3 regions of the Nonomuraea sp. NPDC001636 genome follow, and region 3 is predicted to be linked to each of the others. Evidence: riboswitches for the same ligand, from Rfam matches in the RefSeq annotation. Region 3 holds a riboswitch; each other region holds the start of a gene.
The links. A riboswitch is a leader RNA that binds a small molecule or an ion and turns the genes downstream of it on or off. The one in region 3 is predicted to bind thiamine pyrophosphate.

Region 1: linked by a shared signal. The riboswitch ahead of ABT158_RS41585 (purine-cytosine permease family protein) and the one ahead of ABT158_RS14460 (FAD-dependent oxidoreductase) in region 3 are both predicted to bind thiamine pyrophosphate.
Region 2: linked by a shared signal. The riboswitch ahead of thiC (phosphomethylpyrimidine synthase ThiC) and the one ahead of ABT158_RS14460 (FAD-dependent oxidoreductase) in region 3 are both predicted to bind thiamine pyrophosphate.

Annotation. Positions count from the first base shown of each region.
Region 1 is NZ_JBEOZT010000031.1:61,575-66,318, reverse strand. Features, by position in the region: gene ABT158_RS41600 (TenA family protein) at 1-332, shown strand, start outside; gene ABT158_RS41595 (Fpg/Nei family DNA glycosylase) at 370-1,248, shown strand; gene ABT158_RS41590 (rhodanese-like domain-containing protein) at 1,275-1,598, shown strand; TPP riboswitch at 1,649-1,762, shown strand; gene ABT158_RS41585 (purine-cytosine permease family protein) at 1,753-3,090, shown strand; gene ABT158_RS41580 (methylated-DNA--[protein]-cysteine S-methyltransferase) at 3,076-3,648, opposite strand; gene ABT158_RS41575 (ATP-binding protein) at 3,744-4,744, shown strand, end outside.
Region 2 is NZ_JBEOZT010000001.1:338,084-342,827, forward strand. Features, by position in the region: gene ABT158_RS01515 (glycoside hydrolase family 95 protein) at 1-1,474, shown strand, start outside; gene ABT158_RS01520 (class I SAM-dependent methyltransferase) at 1,434-2,054, opposite strand; TPP riboswitch at 2,090-2,202, shown strand; gene thiC (phosphomethylpyrimidine synthase ThiC) at 2,195-3,673, shown strand; gene ABT158_RS01530 (SDR family oxidoreductase) at 3,684-4,535, opposite strand; gene ABT158_RS01535 (SCO6745 family protein) at 4,654-4,744, opposite strand, start outside.
Region 3 is NZ_JBEOZT010000006.1:77,658-82,401, forward strand. Features, by position in the region: gene ABT158_RS14440 (polyprenyl synthetase family protein) at 1-122, shown strand, start outside; gene thiE (thiamine phosphate synthase) at 231-884, opposite strand; gene ABT158_RS14450 (Rv2175c family DNA-binding protein) at 862-1,236, opposite strand; gene ABT158_RS14455 (NAD(P)/FAD-dependent oxidoreductase) at 1,267-2,436, opposite strand; TPP riboswitch at 2,489-2,605, shown strand; gene ABT158_RS14460 (FAD-dependent oxidoreductase) at 2,595-4,064, shown strand; gene thiS (sulfur carrier protein ThiS) at 4,061-4,261, shown strand; gene ABT158_RS14470 (thiazole synthase) at 4,254-4,744, shown strand, end outside.

The sequences.
Region 1 (4,744 bases), on a different contig from region 3:
TCGGGGCCGATCTGGACAATGCGGTGAAGGGGCCGGCGTGTGTGGCGTACACGGCGTTCCTGTTGGAGGCGGCGGGGTCGTACGGGGAGGGGTTGGCGGCGCTATATCCGTGTATGTGGGGATATTCGAGTCTTGGCAGGATCCTCGCCGAGAACCCGCCCGCCGAGCCGCGGTACCGCGCCTGGGTGGACACCTACGCCGACCCGGCGTTCGCGGCGCTGACCGTACGGATCGGGCAGATGATCGACGAGGCCGACCCCGACCCCGTACGGGCGGAGGCGCTGTTCGCCGAGGGCATGGCACACGAGCTGGCCTTCTGGGACGTGCCGTAGTCGCGTGCCGGTCCGGCGCGCGCCATACCCTGGGGGCATGCCGGAACTTCCCGAGGTGGAGTCGCTCACCAACTTCCTGCGCGAGCGGGCGGTCGGCCGCTCGATCGCCGGCGTCGACGTCGTCGGCTTCCAGGCGCTCAAGACGTTCGACCCGCCCGTCACCGCGCTCGGCGGGCTCACCGTCACGGGCGTGTCGAGGCACGGCAAGTTCCTCGACCTCGACTGCGACGGCCTGCACCTGATCATCCATCTGGCCCGCGCCGGCTGGCTGCGCTGGCGCGACGACCTGACCGGCGCGCGGCCGGTGCGGCCGGGCAAGGGGCCGCTGGCCGTACGCGTACGGCTGGCGCCCGACGACGACGGCCTGGCCCCCGGCTTCGAGCTGACCGAGGCCGGCACGCAGAAACGGCTGGCCGTCTACGTCACCGACAAGCCGGAGGACGTGCCCGGCGTCGCCGCCCTGGGCCCCGACCCGCTCGACGACGCCTTCACCGTCGAGGCGCTCAAGCGCATCGTGGGCGGCAACCGCACCCAGATCAAGGGGCTGCTGCGCGACCAGAAGGTGATCGCGGGCATCGGCAACGCCTACTCCGACGAGGTGCTGCACGCGGCGAAGATGTCGCCGTTCAAGATCGCCGCGACGCTGACCGACGCGCAGATCGCCGACCTGCACGAGGCCATCGTGACGACGCTGCGCGACGCCGTCGAACGGGCGCACGGGCTGGCCGCCAAAGACCTCAAGGCGGAGAAGAAGTCCGGGCTGCGCGTGCACAACCGGGCCGGCCAGCCGTGCGACGTGTGCGGCGACACGATCCGCGAGGTGTCCTTCGCCGACTCCGCGCTCCAGTACTGCCCGACCTGCCAGACGGGCGGGAAGCCGCTGGCCGACCGGCGGATGTCGCGCCTGCTCAAGTAGGGTCCCGGGCGCGGGATGATGGAGGCATGACCGTTCCAGAGATCGACGTCACCGCCGTTCCCGACGACGCCTACCTGCTCGACGTCCGCGAGCAGGACGAGTGGCTGGCCGGCCACGCCCCCGAGGCCGTGCACATCCCCATGTCGCAGATCCAGGGCCGGGTCGAGGAGGTGCCCGCCGACCGCACCGTCTACGTGGTGTGCCGGGTCGGCGGCCGGTCGATGCAGGTCACCGCGTGGCTCAACCAGCTCGGGCGCGACGCCGTCAACGTGGGCGGCGGCATGCAGTCGTGGGAGTTCGCGCGCCGTCCCATGGTCAGCGAGACCGGGCAGGAGCCTTTCGTGGCCTAATGCCCCACTGTGGCGGTTCCGCCGCCATTGAGGCATGATGAGGGCGCCAACTGCATAGTCGCGGGAGCTCGGGGTGCCGGGCTGAGAGGGCAGCAACACAGCCGCTGCCGACCGCCTGAACCTGTCCGGGTAATGCCGGCGTAGGGAGTGTGCGATGACGCATGTCGTCGACGAAGTTCCGCTGACCCTTGACGGCGCGCCCCCCAAGACCCTCGGCGTCCTCGACCAGGGCGCGCTCTGGGCCAACCTCGGTGTCAGCCTCCTCGGCTTCTCCGGCGCGCTCGTCCTGATCGATCCCCTGGGCAACGCGCCGCTCAGCCTCGTGGCCGCGCTCACGGCCGCCGTGGTGGGCAGCCTCATCGGCACGGCCATGGTCGGCCTGTCGGCCATCCCCGGCACGCAGACCGGGCGGCCGGCGATGGTGCTGCTGCGCGGGCTGTTCGGGGCGAAGATGTCGTACGTCCCGTCCGTGCTGAACATCGTGCAGATGCTCGGCTGGGGGGCCTTCGAGCTCTGGGTGATCGCCAAGGCCGCGAGCGCGATCTTCGGGAGCGTCCCGTACCAGGTGTGGGTGGTGGTGGCGGGGGTGCTGACCACCGCGCTCGCCGTCTGGCCGCTCGGGTCGATCAGGCTGCTGCGCCGGTACGTGACCGCCGGCGTGATCGTGTCGCTGATCTGGTTCACCGTGTCGTTCCTGGGCGAGGCGCCGACGTACACGGGCGGGTCGTGGACGGCCTTCGCCCCGGCCGTCGACTACGTCATCGCCCTGTCGGTGTCGTGGGTGCCGATGGCCGCCGACTTCGCCAGGCACTCGCGTTCCAGCCGGGCCGCCTTCACCGGCGTCGTCGGCGGCTACACCGTCGCCCAGGTGGCCTGCCTGGCCCTCGGCGTGTACGCGGTGGCCATCGCGGGCGCCCAGGCGGTCCAGGCCGACGGCATGGTCGTGTTCCAGCCGTTCGTCGCGGCGCCGCTGGGCGCGCTGTTCTTCGGCATCCTGGTGCTGCGCGAGACCGACCAGTCCTTCGCCAACGTCTACTCCACCACCGTCTCGCTGCAGAACCTCATGCCGAAGGTGGACCGGCGGATCGTCTCCACCGCGATCGGCGTGCTCACCACCGCGATCGCCCTGGTCGTGGACGTCACCTCCTACGGCGCGTTCCTCGGGGTGATCGGCGCGGTGTTCGTGCCGATGTTCGCGGTGCTGGCCGTCGACTACTTCGTGCTCGGCGGCGCGGCCCGCTGGAACACCGCCGAGGACGCGCCCTCGCGCTGGCTGATGCTGCTGCCGTGGGCGCTGGGCTTCGCCGCCTACTGGTTCACCACCTCGACGCCCACGGTCGCCGGCTGGGACGACTTCTGGGCCTCCGCCCGCGAGGCCGTCGGCTTCACGCGGGAGCCGTGGATGAACGGCGCGCTCGGCGGCGCGCTGGTCGCGGCCCTGGTGACGCTGCTCATCGGCGTGCTCGGCCGGCGCCGCTCAGCGGCCCGCTGAGACCCGGCGTTCGACGTTGAGCAGGTGCTGCTTGGCGGCCACGCCTCCGGCGTAGTCGCCGAACTCGCCGTCCTCACGGACCACCCGATGACAGGGCACGATCACGCACACGGGGTTGGCGCCGACCGCGTTGCCGACCGCGCGAAGGGCGCGCGGCCGTCCGATGCTCGCGCCGATCTCCTCGTACGTCGTGGTCGTGCCGTAGGGCACGGCCATGGTCTTCTGCAGCACGGTACGGGCGAACGGCGTGGCCAGCGCGAGGTCGACCGGCGTGGCGAAGGTGCGCAGCCGGCCGGAGAAGTACGCGTCGAGCTCGCGGCGCACCGGGTCGAGGCGGCGGGCGTCGGGCCCGATGAACGTGCCGACCTCCTTGGCCAACCGCTCGAACACGGTGTTCTCGGCCTCGAAGCTGCAGGCCGCGATGCCCTTGCCGGTCACCGCGAGCACCAGCCTGCCCACCGCGCCGTCGTAGGTGCCGAACGCGATGTCCGGGGGCCCCTCTCCCTTGTAGGTGCTGGAGGTCACTCTCAGCAGGGCATCGAGGTCGCTGCTCGACATGCCTCTCACCCGTTTCAGCCACCGGAATCTTCGTGAGCGCAGCGTATCGGACGGATCGCCCGTCAGACCCACCACGCCACGTGCACTATGGAGGTGTGGGATACGCATGGGTCGGCAGTGACGAGGAGATCGCTCGCGCCGTGCTCGCCGGGTCCCCCAACGCCGTGGTGGCGCTCGACCGCGACCAGAGCGTGCTGGTCTGGAACGCGGCGGCCGAGCACCTGTTCGGCTGGACGGCGGCCGAGATGCTGGGTCGCCGGGCGCCGATCGTCCCCGACGAGCTGGCCGCCGAGCACAACGCGGTGCTGGAGCGCGTACGCACCGGGGGGCAGGTGTCGTTGCGCACCAAGCGCGTCCACAAGGACGGCAGGCCGCTCGACCTGCGGGTGGACATCAACGCCCTGCGCATGGGCAACTCCGTGGTCGGCTACGTCCTGGCCCACCATCCCGCGCGGGCCGACGAGGTCGCGGGGCTGCGCATGGAACGCCGGGCCCGGCTGGTGCACCGGCTCACCGACGTGGTCGGCGACATCAACTCCGAGCTGGAGCTGCCGGCCGTGCTCGACCGCATCTCGGCCAGCCTCACCGAGCTGACGGGCGCGGACGCGGGCGGGTTCGTGCTGATCGAGGGGGAGCGGCTGCGGCTGGTCAGCACGTACCGGCTGCCGGAGACGCTCAGGGGCACCACCACCGGCCTGCGGACGAGCCTGGTGGACAAGCTCTTACGGACGGGCAAGACCGTCATGCTGGAGTCCCAGGGGCTCGGCGACCTGGTGTGGGCCAGGCTCAACGGGCTGCACACGATCGCGCTCGGCCTGGCCGCGGTCGGCGGCCGCCCCTACGGAGCCCTCTACGCGCTGTTCGCCGGGCCCGCCCCCGGCCACCTGGAGCTGGAGCTGCTCGAACTGCTGGCCGGGCACGCCGGCATCGCGGTCGGCAACGCGGTGGCCTACCAGGAGGCGGTGCGGCAGCGGGCGCACGAGCGGGCCGTGTTCGACGCCAGTGCCGACGGCATCGCCGTGCTGGACGACGCCGGCCGGGTCGTGCGCTGGAACCCCGCCGCGGCCGAGCTGACCGCCTTCCCCGCCGACGCGGT
Region 2 (4,744 bases), on a different contig from region 3:
CCCGGACCCGGCGGCGCGGGTCACGGCGGCGGTGGACGCGGCGGCGCGGCGGCCGTACGCGGAGCTGCGGGCCGAGCACGAGGCCGACCACCGGGCGCTGTTCGGCCGGGTCCGGCTCGACCTCGGCCAGCGCATGCCCGACCTGCCGACCGACCGCCTGCTGGCCGCCTACGAAGGCGCCGGAACCCCGTCCGACAGGGCCCTGGAGACGCTGTACTTCCAGTACGGCCGGTACCTGCTGATCGCCTGCTCCCGCCCCGGCTCGCTGCCGGCCAACCTCCAGGGGGTGTGGAACGCGTCCAACTCGCCGCCGTGGGAGTCCGACTACCACACCAACATCAACCTGCAGATGAACTACTGGCCGGCCGAGCCGGCGAACCTGGCCGAGACGGCGGTGCCGTACCAGGAGTTCGTGGCGGGGCTGCGCGCGCCCGGACGCGAGACCGCGCGGTCGATGTTCGGCTCCACGGGGTGGGTGGTGCACTCCAACACCAACCCGTTCGGGTTCACGGGGGTGCACGACTGGCCCACGTCGTTCTGGATGCCGGACGCCGCCGGCTGGCTGGTGCGCCAGCTCTACGAGCGTTACCTGTTCGACGGCGACGAGCGCTACCTGCGCGGGCACGCCTACCCGGCGATGCGCGAGGCCGCCGAGTTCTGGCTGGCCAACCTGTGTCCCGACGCGCGCGACGGCAGCCTCGTCGTCTCGCCCGCCTACTCGCCCGAGCACGGCGACTTCACCGCGGGCGCGGCCATGCCGCAGCAGATCGTCCGGGACCTGTTCGCCTGCACGGCCGCGGCCGCGCGCACGCTCGGCGTGGACGCCGAGTTCGCCGGACGGCTGCGCGCGGCGGCCGACCGGCTCGACCCCGGGCTGCGGGTCGGCTCCTGGGGGCAGCTCCAGGAGTGGAAGGCCGACCTCGACGACCCGTCCGACCGGCACCGGCACGTCTCCCAGCTCTACGCCTTACACCCCGGGACGCAGCTCACCGCCCCCGAGCACCTGGCCGCGGCGCGCACCACCCTCGAAGCCCGCGGCGACGGCGGCACGGGCTGGAGCATGGCCTGGAAGGTCAACTTCTGGGCCCGGCTCAAGGACGGCGACCGCGCCCTGAGCATGCTGAGCGGGCAACTGCGCGCCAGCACCCTGCCCAACCTGTGGGACACGCATCCGCCGTTCCAGATCGACGGGAACCTCGGCGCGACCGCCGGGGTGGCCGAGATGCTGCTCCAGAGCCACGCCGGCGTCATCGAGCTGCTGCCCGCGCTGCCGGCCGCCTGGCGCGCGGGCTCGTTCGACGGGCTGCGCGCCCGCGGCGGCTTCACCGTCGGGGTCACCTGGGCGGACGGTGTGCCGGTCGAGGTCAGGCTGTCGTCGGCGCGCGGCGGGACCGCCCGGCTGCGCGGCCCCGGGTTCACGCTCGACCTGGAGACTAGGGCAGGGGAGAGCTGCGCGCTGTCGCCAGCACGCTGAACCACGTGCGGTGGGTGACGTTCGTCTCGTGCCAGGCGACCGCGAACCCGGCCGCGTCCAGCACCGCGAGCAGGTCGCCCGCGTCGCGGTGGACGAACCAGCGCTCGTACTCCGTCCGGTACGGCACCGGCTCCCAGCCCTCGCTGTCGCCCAGGGCGGTGACCAGCGCGAGCACCCCGCCGGGGCGCAGCGCCGCGTGCCAGGCGCGCAGCGTCGGCTCGGTCTGCTCGGACGGCACGTGCACGAGGGCGGCGGCCGACCAGACGCCGTCCAGGGACGCCGGCGACAGCGGCGGGCGTCGCAGATCGCCCAGAACGGTGGGAACGCCGCGCCCGGCGGCGAGCCTGGCCATCTCGATCGACAGGTCCACGCCCACGGTGGTCAGGCCGCGTCCGGCGAACCAGGCCGACTCGCGCCCCGGGCCGCATCCCAGGTCGGCGACCGTGGCTCCGGCGGGCAGGGCTGAGGCGAACCGGTCGCGGAAGGCCGCGAACGGGGGCGACGGATTGGCGACCTGCTCGTCGAACTGGCGCGCGATGCGGTCGTAGGTGGCGGTCGTGTGCGCAATGGGATCGGACATCCCCTTGATCCTGCCACGCGCGGGGTTATGATCGCGGTGACCAACGCGGGAGCCCGGTGCGGACCGGGCTGAGAGGACGGCTGTCAGCCGCCGACCGCCAGAACCTGCTCCGGATAATGCCGGCGAAGGGAGTTTGCGCGATGAGCGACGCGCGCTTTTCCAAGATCCACATCGGTGACCTCCAGGTGCCGATGCGCGAGGTCAGGCTGTCGAACGGCACGTCGGTGCGGCTCTACGACACCTCGGGGCCGTCGCGTACCGACCGCTCGGCGTGGGGGTCGCCGGTCACCCAGCTCGGCGCGGCGCGGCGCGGCGTGGTGACCAAGGAGATGGAGTTCGTGGCCGTACGGGAGGGGATGACGCCCGAGTTCGTCCGGCAGGAGGTCGCGGCCGGGCGGGCGGTCATCCCCGCCAACGTCAACCATCCGGAGTCCGAGCCGATGGCGATCGGCCGGAACTTCCTGGTGAAGATCAACGCCAACATCGGCAACTCCGCCGTCTCCTCCTCGATCGAGGAGGAGGTCGAGAAGATGACGTGGGCCACCCGGTGGGGCGCCGACACCGTCATGGACCTGTCCACCGGGCCGAACATCCACGAGACCCGCGAGCAGATCATCCGCAGCTCGCCCGTCCCGGTCGGGACCGTGCCCGTCTACCAGGCGCTGGAGAAGGTGGGCGGGCGTCCCGAGGCGCTGTCGTGGGAGGTCTACCGCGACACCCTGATCGAGCAGTGCGAGCAGGGCGTCGACTACGTGACGGTGCACGCGGGCGTGCGGCTGGCGCACGTCCCGCTGACCGCCCGCCGCAAGACCGGGATCGTCTCGCGCGGGGGCTCGATCATGGCCGCCTGGTGCCTGGCCCATCACCGCGAGAGCTTCCTGTACGAGCACTTCGACGAGATGTGCGCCCTGCTGGCCCGCTACGACGTGACGTTCTCGCTGGGCGACGGGCTGCGCCCCGGCTCGATCGCGGACGCCAACGACGAGGCCCAGTTCGCCGAGCTGCGCACCCTGGGCGAGCTGACCAAGATCGCACATGCGCACGACGTGCAGGTGATGATCGAGGGCCCCGGCCACGTGCCGATGCACAAGATCAAGGAGAACGTCGACCTGCAGCGCGAGCTCTGCGACGACGTGCCCTTCTACACCCTCGGCCCGCTCGTCACCGACATCGCCCCCGGCTACGACCACATCACCTCCGGCATCGGCGCCGCCATGATCGCCTGGTACGGCACCGCCATGCTCTGCTACGTCACCCCCAAGGAGCACCTCGGCCTGCCCAACCGCGACGACGTCAAGACCGGCGTGATCACCTACAAGATCGCGGCGCACGCGGCGGACCTGGCCAAGGGGCACCCGCAGGCCCAGGCGTGGGACGACGCCCTGTCGGACGCCCGGTTCGAGTTCCGCTGGGAGGACCAGTTCGACCTGTCGCTCGACCCGGACACCGCCCGCGCCTTCCACGACGAGACCCTGCCGGCCGCGCCCGCCAAGACCGCGCACTTCTGCTCCATGTGCGGCCCGAAGTTCTGCTCGATGAAGCTCAGCCACGAGGTGCGGGCGGGCCTGGCCGACAAGGCGGCCGAGTTCATCGGCAAGGGCGGCACGATCTACCTGTAGCCCGCCGCGGTCAGCCCGGGAGCGTCTCGCCGCCGATCGGGGCCAGCACCTCGCCCGTGTAGTACGAGGACAGCCGGTCGGCGGCGAAGAACACGTACGAAGGGGCGATCTCGTCGGGGTCGGCGGCCCGCTTCATCGGCACCTGCGCGCCGAACTTCGCCACCTTCTCCTCCGGCATCGTGGCCGGGATCAGCGGCGTCCAGACCGGGCCGGGGGCGACGGCGTTGATCCTGATGCCGCGCTCGACCAGGTTCTGGGCCATCGAGTAGGTGAAGGCGTTGATCGCGCCCTTCGTCGCGGCGTAGTCGATGAGGGTCTTGTTGCCGCGCAGGCCGTTGATCGAGGAGGTGTTCACGATCGCGCTGCCCTCCCGCAGGTGCGGCAGCGCGGCCTTGGTGACGCGGTAGTAGCTGTGGATGTTGACCGCGAACGTGTGCTCCCACTGCTCGTCCGTCAGCTCCTCCAGGGAGTCGACCGGCGCCTGGTAGGCCACGTTGTTGACCAGGACGTCCAGGCCGCCCAGCTCGGAGACCGCCTGCTCCACGACCGTCGCGCAGTGGTCGCGGTCGCCCAGGTCGCCGGGCAGCAGCACGCAGCGCCGTCCCTCGTGCTCGACCAGGCCGCGGGTGTGGTTGGCGTCGTCGTGCTCGTCGAGGTAGGCGATGGCGACGTCCGCGCCCTCCTTGGCGAACGCCACCGCTACCGCCCGGCCGATGCCCGAGTCACCGCCGGTGATCAGCGCCTTCTTGCCCGCCAGCAGGTCCCTGCCCTCGTAACCGCGCATCTCGTCGCGCGGCTCGGGGGACATCTCGTCCGTACGGCCCGGGTACGGCTGGCTCTGGGGTGGTGGTGTCTCCGACATGTCCGGCGATCTTCCCCTGACGGGGTATCGGTAACGTCATGCTTCGCCCAGGTCCGCGGTCGTCTCCTCGTCCGGCCTCCAGCTGACGGCCCTCGGGAAGGACGCGAGGCGCAGGTGATCAGCTCAGCTTGAGGAGGCCGGCGTCCACCACCCGGCGGCCGAAGGGGCGGGCGAGGGCGGCGAGGCGTTCGCAGTCGGGTTCGCCCAGG
Region 3 (4,744 bases):
AGGACCTGATCGCCGGTTATCTCACGGACGCGCTGGCCGCGCTCGACGAGGCGCCGGTCACCGCCGGGTCGCGCGCGGCGCTGACCGAGCTGGCCATCGCCGCGACGTCCCGCAGGACCTGACCCGGGCCCCTGGTACCGGCGGCCGGCCTGAGCGGCCCGCTTCGGCCTCGCTGTGGAGTGCGGGCGCCCGTCGTGGACGGGCGCCCGTTCGTGTCAGGGGGTCAGGGGTCAGGGGGTCAGGCGTTTGGCGAACTCGGCCGCCGCCGCCCCCGGGTCCTCCGCGTCGGTGATCGCGCGTACGACCACCACGCGGCTCACGCCGTACGACATGACCTCGTCGAGGTTGGTGAGGTCGATGCCGCCGATCCCGAACCACGGCCGCGGCGCGGCCGACCCCGGGGCCGGCCCCAGTGAGGCCGCGTGCCGCAGCAGCGCCGGGCCGGGCGCGTGGCGGCCCGGCTTGGTCGGCGTGGGCCAGATCGGGCCGCAGCAGAAGTAGTCGACGCCCTCCTCCACGGCCGCGGCGGACGCCTCGGCGACGGAGTGGGTGGACCGGCCGATGACGATGTCGTCGCCGAGCATCTCTCGCGCGACCGTCACGGGAAGGTCGTCCTGCCCCAGGTGGAGCACGTCGGGCCGGGCGGCGAAGGCGATGTCCGCCCGGTCGTTGACGGCCAGCAGCTTGCCGTGCCGGTCGCAGGCGTCGCGGAAGACTTCCAGGAGCGCGAGTTCTTCGCGTGCCTCCAGGCCCTTCTCCCGCAGCTGGATGATGTCCACGCCGCCGGCCAGCACCGAATCGAGGAACTCTGCCAGGTCGCCGCGGTCGCGGCGGCCGTCGGTGCAGAGATAGAGGCGGGCCTCAGAAACCGAGGGCCTGGGCACGCCGCTTGACCTCCGTGTGACGGCCGGCCTTGATCGCCTCGATGGGCGACCCCGGCAGGGACTCGTCTGGGGTGAAGAGCCAGCGCAGCGACTCGATGTCGTCGTAGCCGGCGTCCTGCAACACGGTCAGTGTGCCGGGCAGGCCCTTCATCACGTCCTTCCCGTCGAGGAACACCGCGGGAACCTGTGGCCCGCCGCCGCCACGGCGCACGCCGAGCAGCTTGTGGTCCTTGAGGAGTTGCTTGGCCCGCCCGATCGAGAGGTCGAGGCGTGAGGCCACTTCGGGGAGAGTGAGCCACTCGTCGACGAGCTGGTCGGTCTCCCGGTCGATCTGTGCAACAGAAAGCGTCACGAAACCACAACTACCACATGCCGTCCTTGCTCAAACAACACAATCCCGTAGGGGGACCTCTGGATCTACCAGGCGTTCTGTGTCGAGGCGGTGCCCGCCTTCGATGATCCTACGGCCCTGCACGTAGTCCCGGGGCCGGTCGACGGCGAGCACGGCGGCGAGGGTGTCGCCGGACGTCAGCCAGACGGCCGACCACTTGCCCTCGGGCTCGCCCCGGTAGAGCAGGCGGTCGCCGGAGGGGTGGTGGCCGATGTACTGGACCATGTGGCCGAACTGCTCGGACCAGAAGTAGGGGGCCGGGTCGTAGACGGCCTCCTCCCCCAGCAGGGTCGCGGCGGCGACCTCGGGCGAGCCGAGTGCGGTGTCCCAGTGCTCGACACGCAGCCGGACGCCGTAACGGCGCGACCACCAGGCCGCGCAGTCGCCGGCGGCGACCACGTTCGGCATGGACGTGCGCAGGTGCTCGTCGGTGACGACGCCGTTGTGCAGGTCGATGTCGGAGCCGGCCAGCCACTCGATTGCCGGGCGCACGCCGATGCCCGTGACGACCACGTGCGCCTGGACGAACTCGCCGCCCACCAGCCGCACGCCGCCCTCGTCCACCTCGTCGACCATGGTGTTCAGGCGCAGGTCGATGCCGTCGTACCAGTGTCGCGTGCGGGCGCCGATCTCCGGGCCCACGGCGTTGGCCAGCGGGGTGGGGCCGGCCTCGATCACGGTCACCGAGCAGCCGGCCTTGCGGGCGGCGGTGGCGACCTCGGCGCCGATCCAGCCGGCGCCGATGATCGCCACGTGGGCTCCGGCCACGAGCCCGGCGCGCAGCTCGTGGGCGTCGTCGAGGGTGCGCAGGACGTGCTGGGGGCCGTCGCCGGGCACGGTGATCGGCTCGGCGCCGGTGGCGATCACGAGGCCGTCGTAGCCGAGCTCGCCCTCGGTCGTCTCCACGACGCCCTCGCGCAGGGCCTTGGCGGTGACGCCTGGCCAGAAGTCGACCTCCAGCGCGTCGAGGTCGGCCTCCAGGAAGCTGGAGTCGGCCGCGCCGGACAGGACCGCCTTGGACAACGGCGGACGGTCGTAGGGCCGATGGCGCTCCTGGCCGATCAGCGTGATCCGTCCGGTGAAGCCGCGCCCGCGCAGCGCCTCCGCGCTGCGCAGCCCGGCCAGGCCCGCTCCCACCACTACGACATGGTTCACGTTCATGACCATAACGGGGGCGGTGCCGGCACGTCGCGCCGAGGCCGTAGGCTGGAGGCGCAAGACGCGCGGGAGTCCGGCCGTCACCGGGCTGAGAGGAAGGCTTGAGCGGGCCTTCGACCGCAAGACACCTGATCCGGATCATGCCGGCGAAGGGAGCGCGGATGAATGTGATCGTGGGCGGCGGGGTCGTCGGGTTGTCGATCGCCTGGCGGCTGGCCCGCGAGGGGCTGCCCGTCACGGTGGTCGATCCGGCCCCGGGCCGCGGGGCCTCCTACGCGGCGGCCGGGATGCTGGCGCCCGTCAGCGAGGTCGCCTACACCGAGGAGCCTTTGCTGCGGCTGGGGGCCGCCTCGCTGAGCCGATGGCCGTCCTTCGCCGCTGAACTGGCCGCCGACGCGGGCCTCGGCCCGGATCTCGGTGCGGGCTCTGGGGCAGGGCTCGGCACGGGGCTGAGCGGCCCTCCCGGTGGCAGGGCCGGGACGAGGGCCGGGGAGGCGTTCGGGGGCGCGTTCGGGGTGATCGGGCCGGAGGGGGCCGCTGGCCGGGCGCTCGACCTGCGCGCCGACGGCACGCTCGACGTCGCCTTCGGGGCCGACGACCTCGCGGCGCTCGACGACCTGGCGGCGTTCATGGACAAGCTGGGGCTGCGGGTCGAGCGGCTGACCGGGCGCGAGTGCCGCCGTCTGGAGCCCATGCTGGCCCCCTCGGTGCGCGGCGGGCTGCTGGCCCCCGGTGACGCCTGGGTCGATCCGCGCCGGGTCACGGCGGCGCTGCTGGCCGCGCTCGACCGGCTGGGCGTGCCCGTGCTGCGGGCGCGGGTGACCGGCCTGCTGCGCGACGGCGACGCCGCTCCAAGCGCCGCGACAGGCGCTGGGACCGGCTCTGGGACCGGTGCTGTGACGGGGGTGCGGATTGAGGCCGTTCCCGGTCAGCCTGAGCCGGCGGTGCGGGAGATCGCGGCCGAGCGAGTGGTGCTGGCCGCCGGGGCGTGGAGCGGGGAGCTGGCCGACGTGCCCGTCCGGCCGGTCAAGGGGCAGATCATGCGGTTGCGCTCGCCGCAGCCGCTGCTCGGCCGGTGCGTACGCGGGATGGTGCACGGCGCGCCCGTCTACCTCGTCCCCCGGGGCGACGGCGAGCTGGTGCTCGGGGCGACCCAGGAGGAGCTGGGGTTCGACACCCGGGTGACTGCGGGCGGGCTCTACGAGCTGCTGCGCGACGCCAGGGAGCTGGTGCCGGGCGTCACCGAGCTGGAGGTCGCCGACGTGGTCGCGGGGTTGCGTCCGGGCACACCCGACAACCTGCCGATCATCGGGGCGGGCGAGGTCCCCGGGCTGGTGCTGGCGACCGGCCACCACCGGGGCGGGGTGCTGCTGGCCCCCCTGACGGCGGCCCTGGTCACGTCGGCGGTGCTGACACCGTCCACGACGACGGCGGCCCAGGCGGCACCCCCGGCAGCGGCCACGACGACGGCCCAGACGGCCACACAGACGGCGGCCCAGACAGGCACACAGCCGGCGGCCCAGGCAGCGGCTCGGGCGGCGGGGGTTTCGACGGGCGCGGGGATTCTGACGGGTGAGGAGGGCGAGCTGGCCGCGCTGTGCTCGCCCGCGAGATTTCGGGATATTTCATGATTGTGACGATCAACGGCGCCGCGCATGACGTGGCCGACGGCACCACCGTGGCCCAGGCCGTACGGACGCTGACCACCGCCACCACCGGAGTGGCCGTGGCCGTGAACGACGAGGTGGTCACGCGGAGCTCGTGGGAGACGACGGCGCTCGGCGACCACGACCGCGTCGAGGTGCTGACGGCGGTGCAGGGTGGATGAGCTGATCATCGCCGGGGAGAAGTTCGCCTCCCGGCTCATCATGGGCACCGGCGGCGCGCCCTCCCTGGAGGTGCTCGACCAGGCCCTGGTCGCCTCGGGCACCGAGCTGACCACGGTGGCCATGAGGCGGCTCGACCCCGGCGCCCGCGGCTCGGTCCTCGACGTGCTGCGCCGCCGCGACATCAAGGTGCTGCCGAACACCGCGGGCTGCTTCACCGCGGGCGAGGCCGTGCTGACGGCCCGGCTGGCCCGCGAGGCCCTGGGGACGAACTGGGTCAAGCTCGAGGTCATCTCCGACGAGCGCACGCTGCTGCCCGACCCGATCGAGACGTTCGACGCGGCCGAGCGGCTGGTGGCCGACGGGTTCGTGGTGCTGCCGTACATCGGCGACGACCCGGCGCTGGCGCGGCGGCTGGAGCAGGCCGGCTGCGCGGCGGTGATGCCGCTGGGCGCGCCGATCGGCTCGGGGCTCGGGATCAGGAA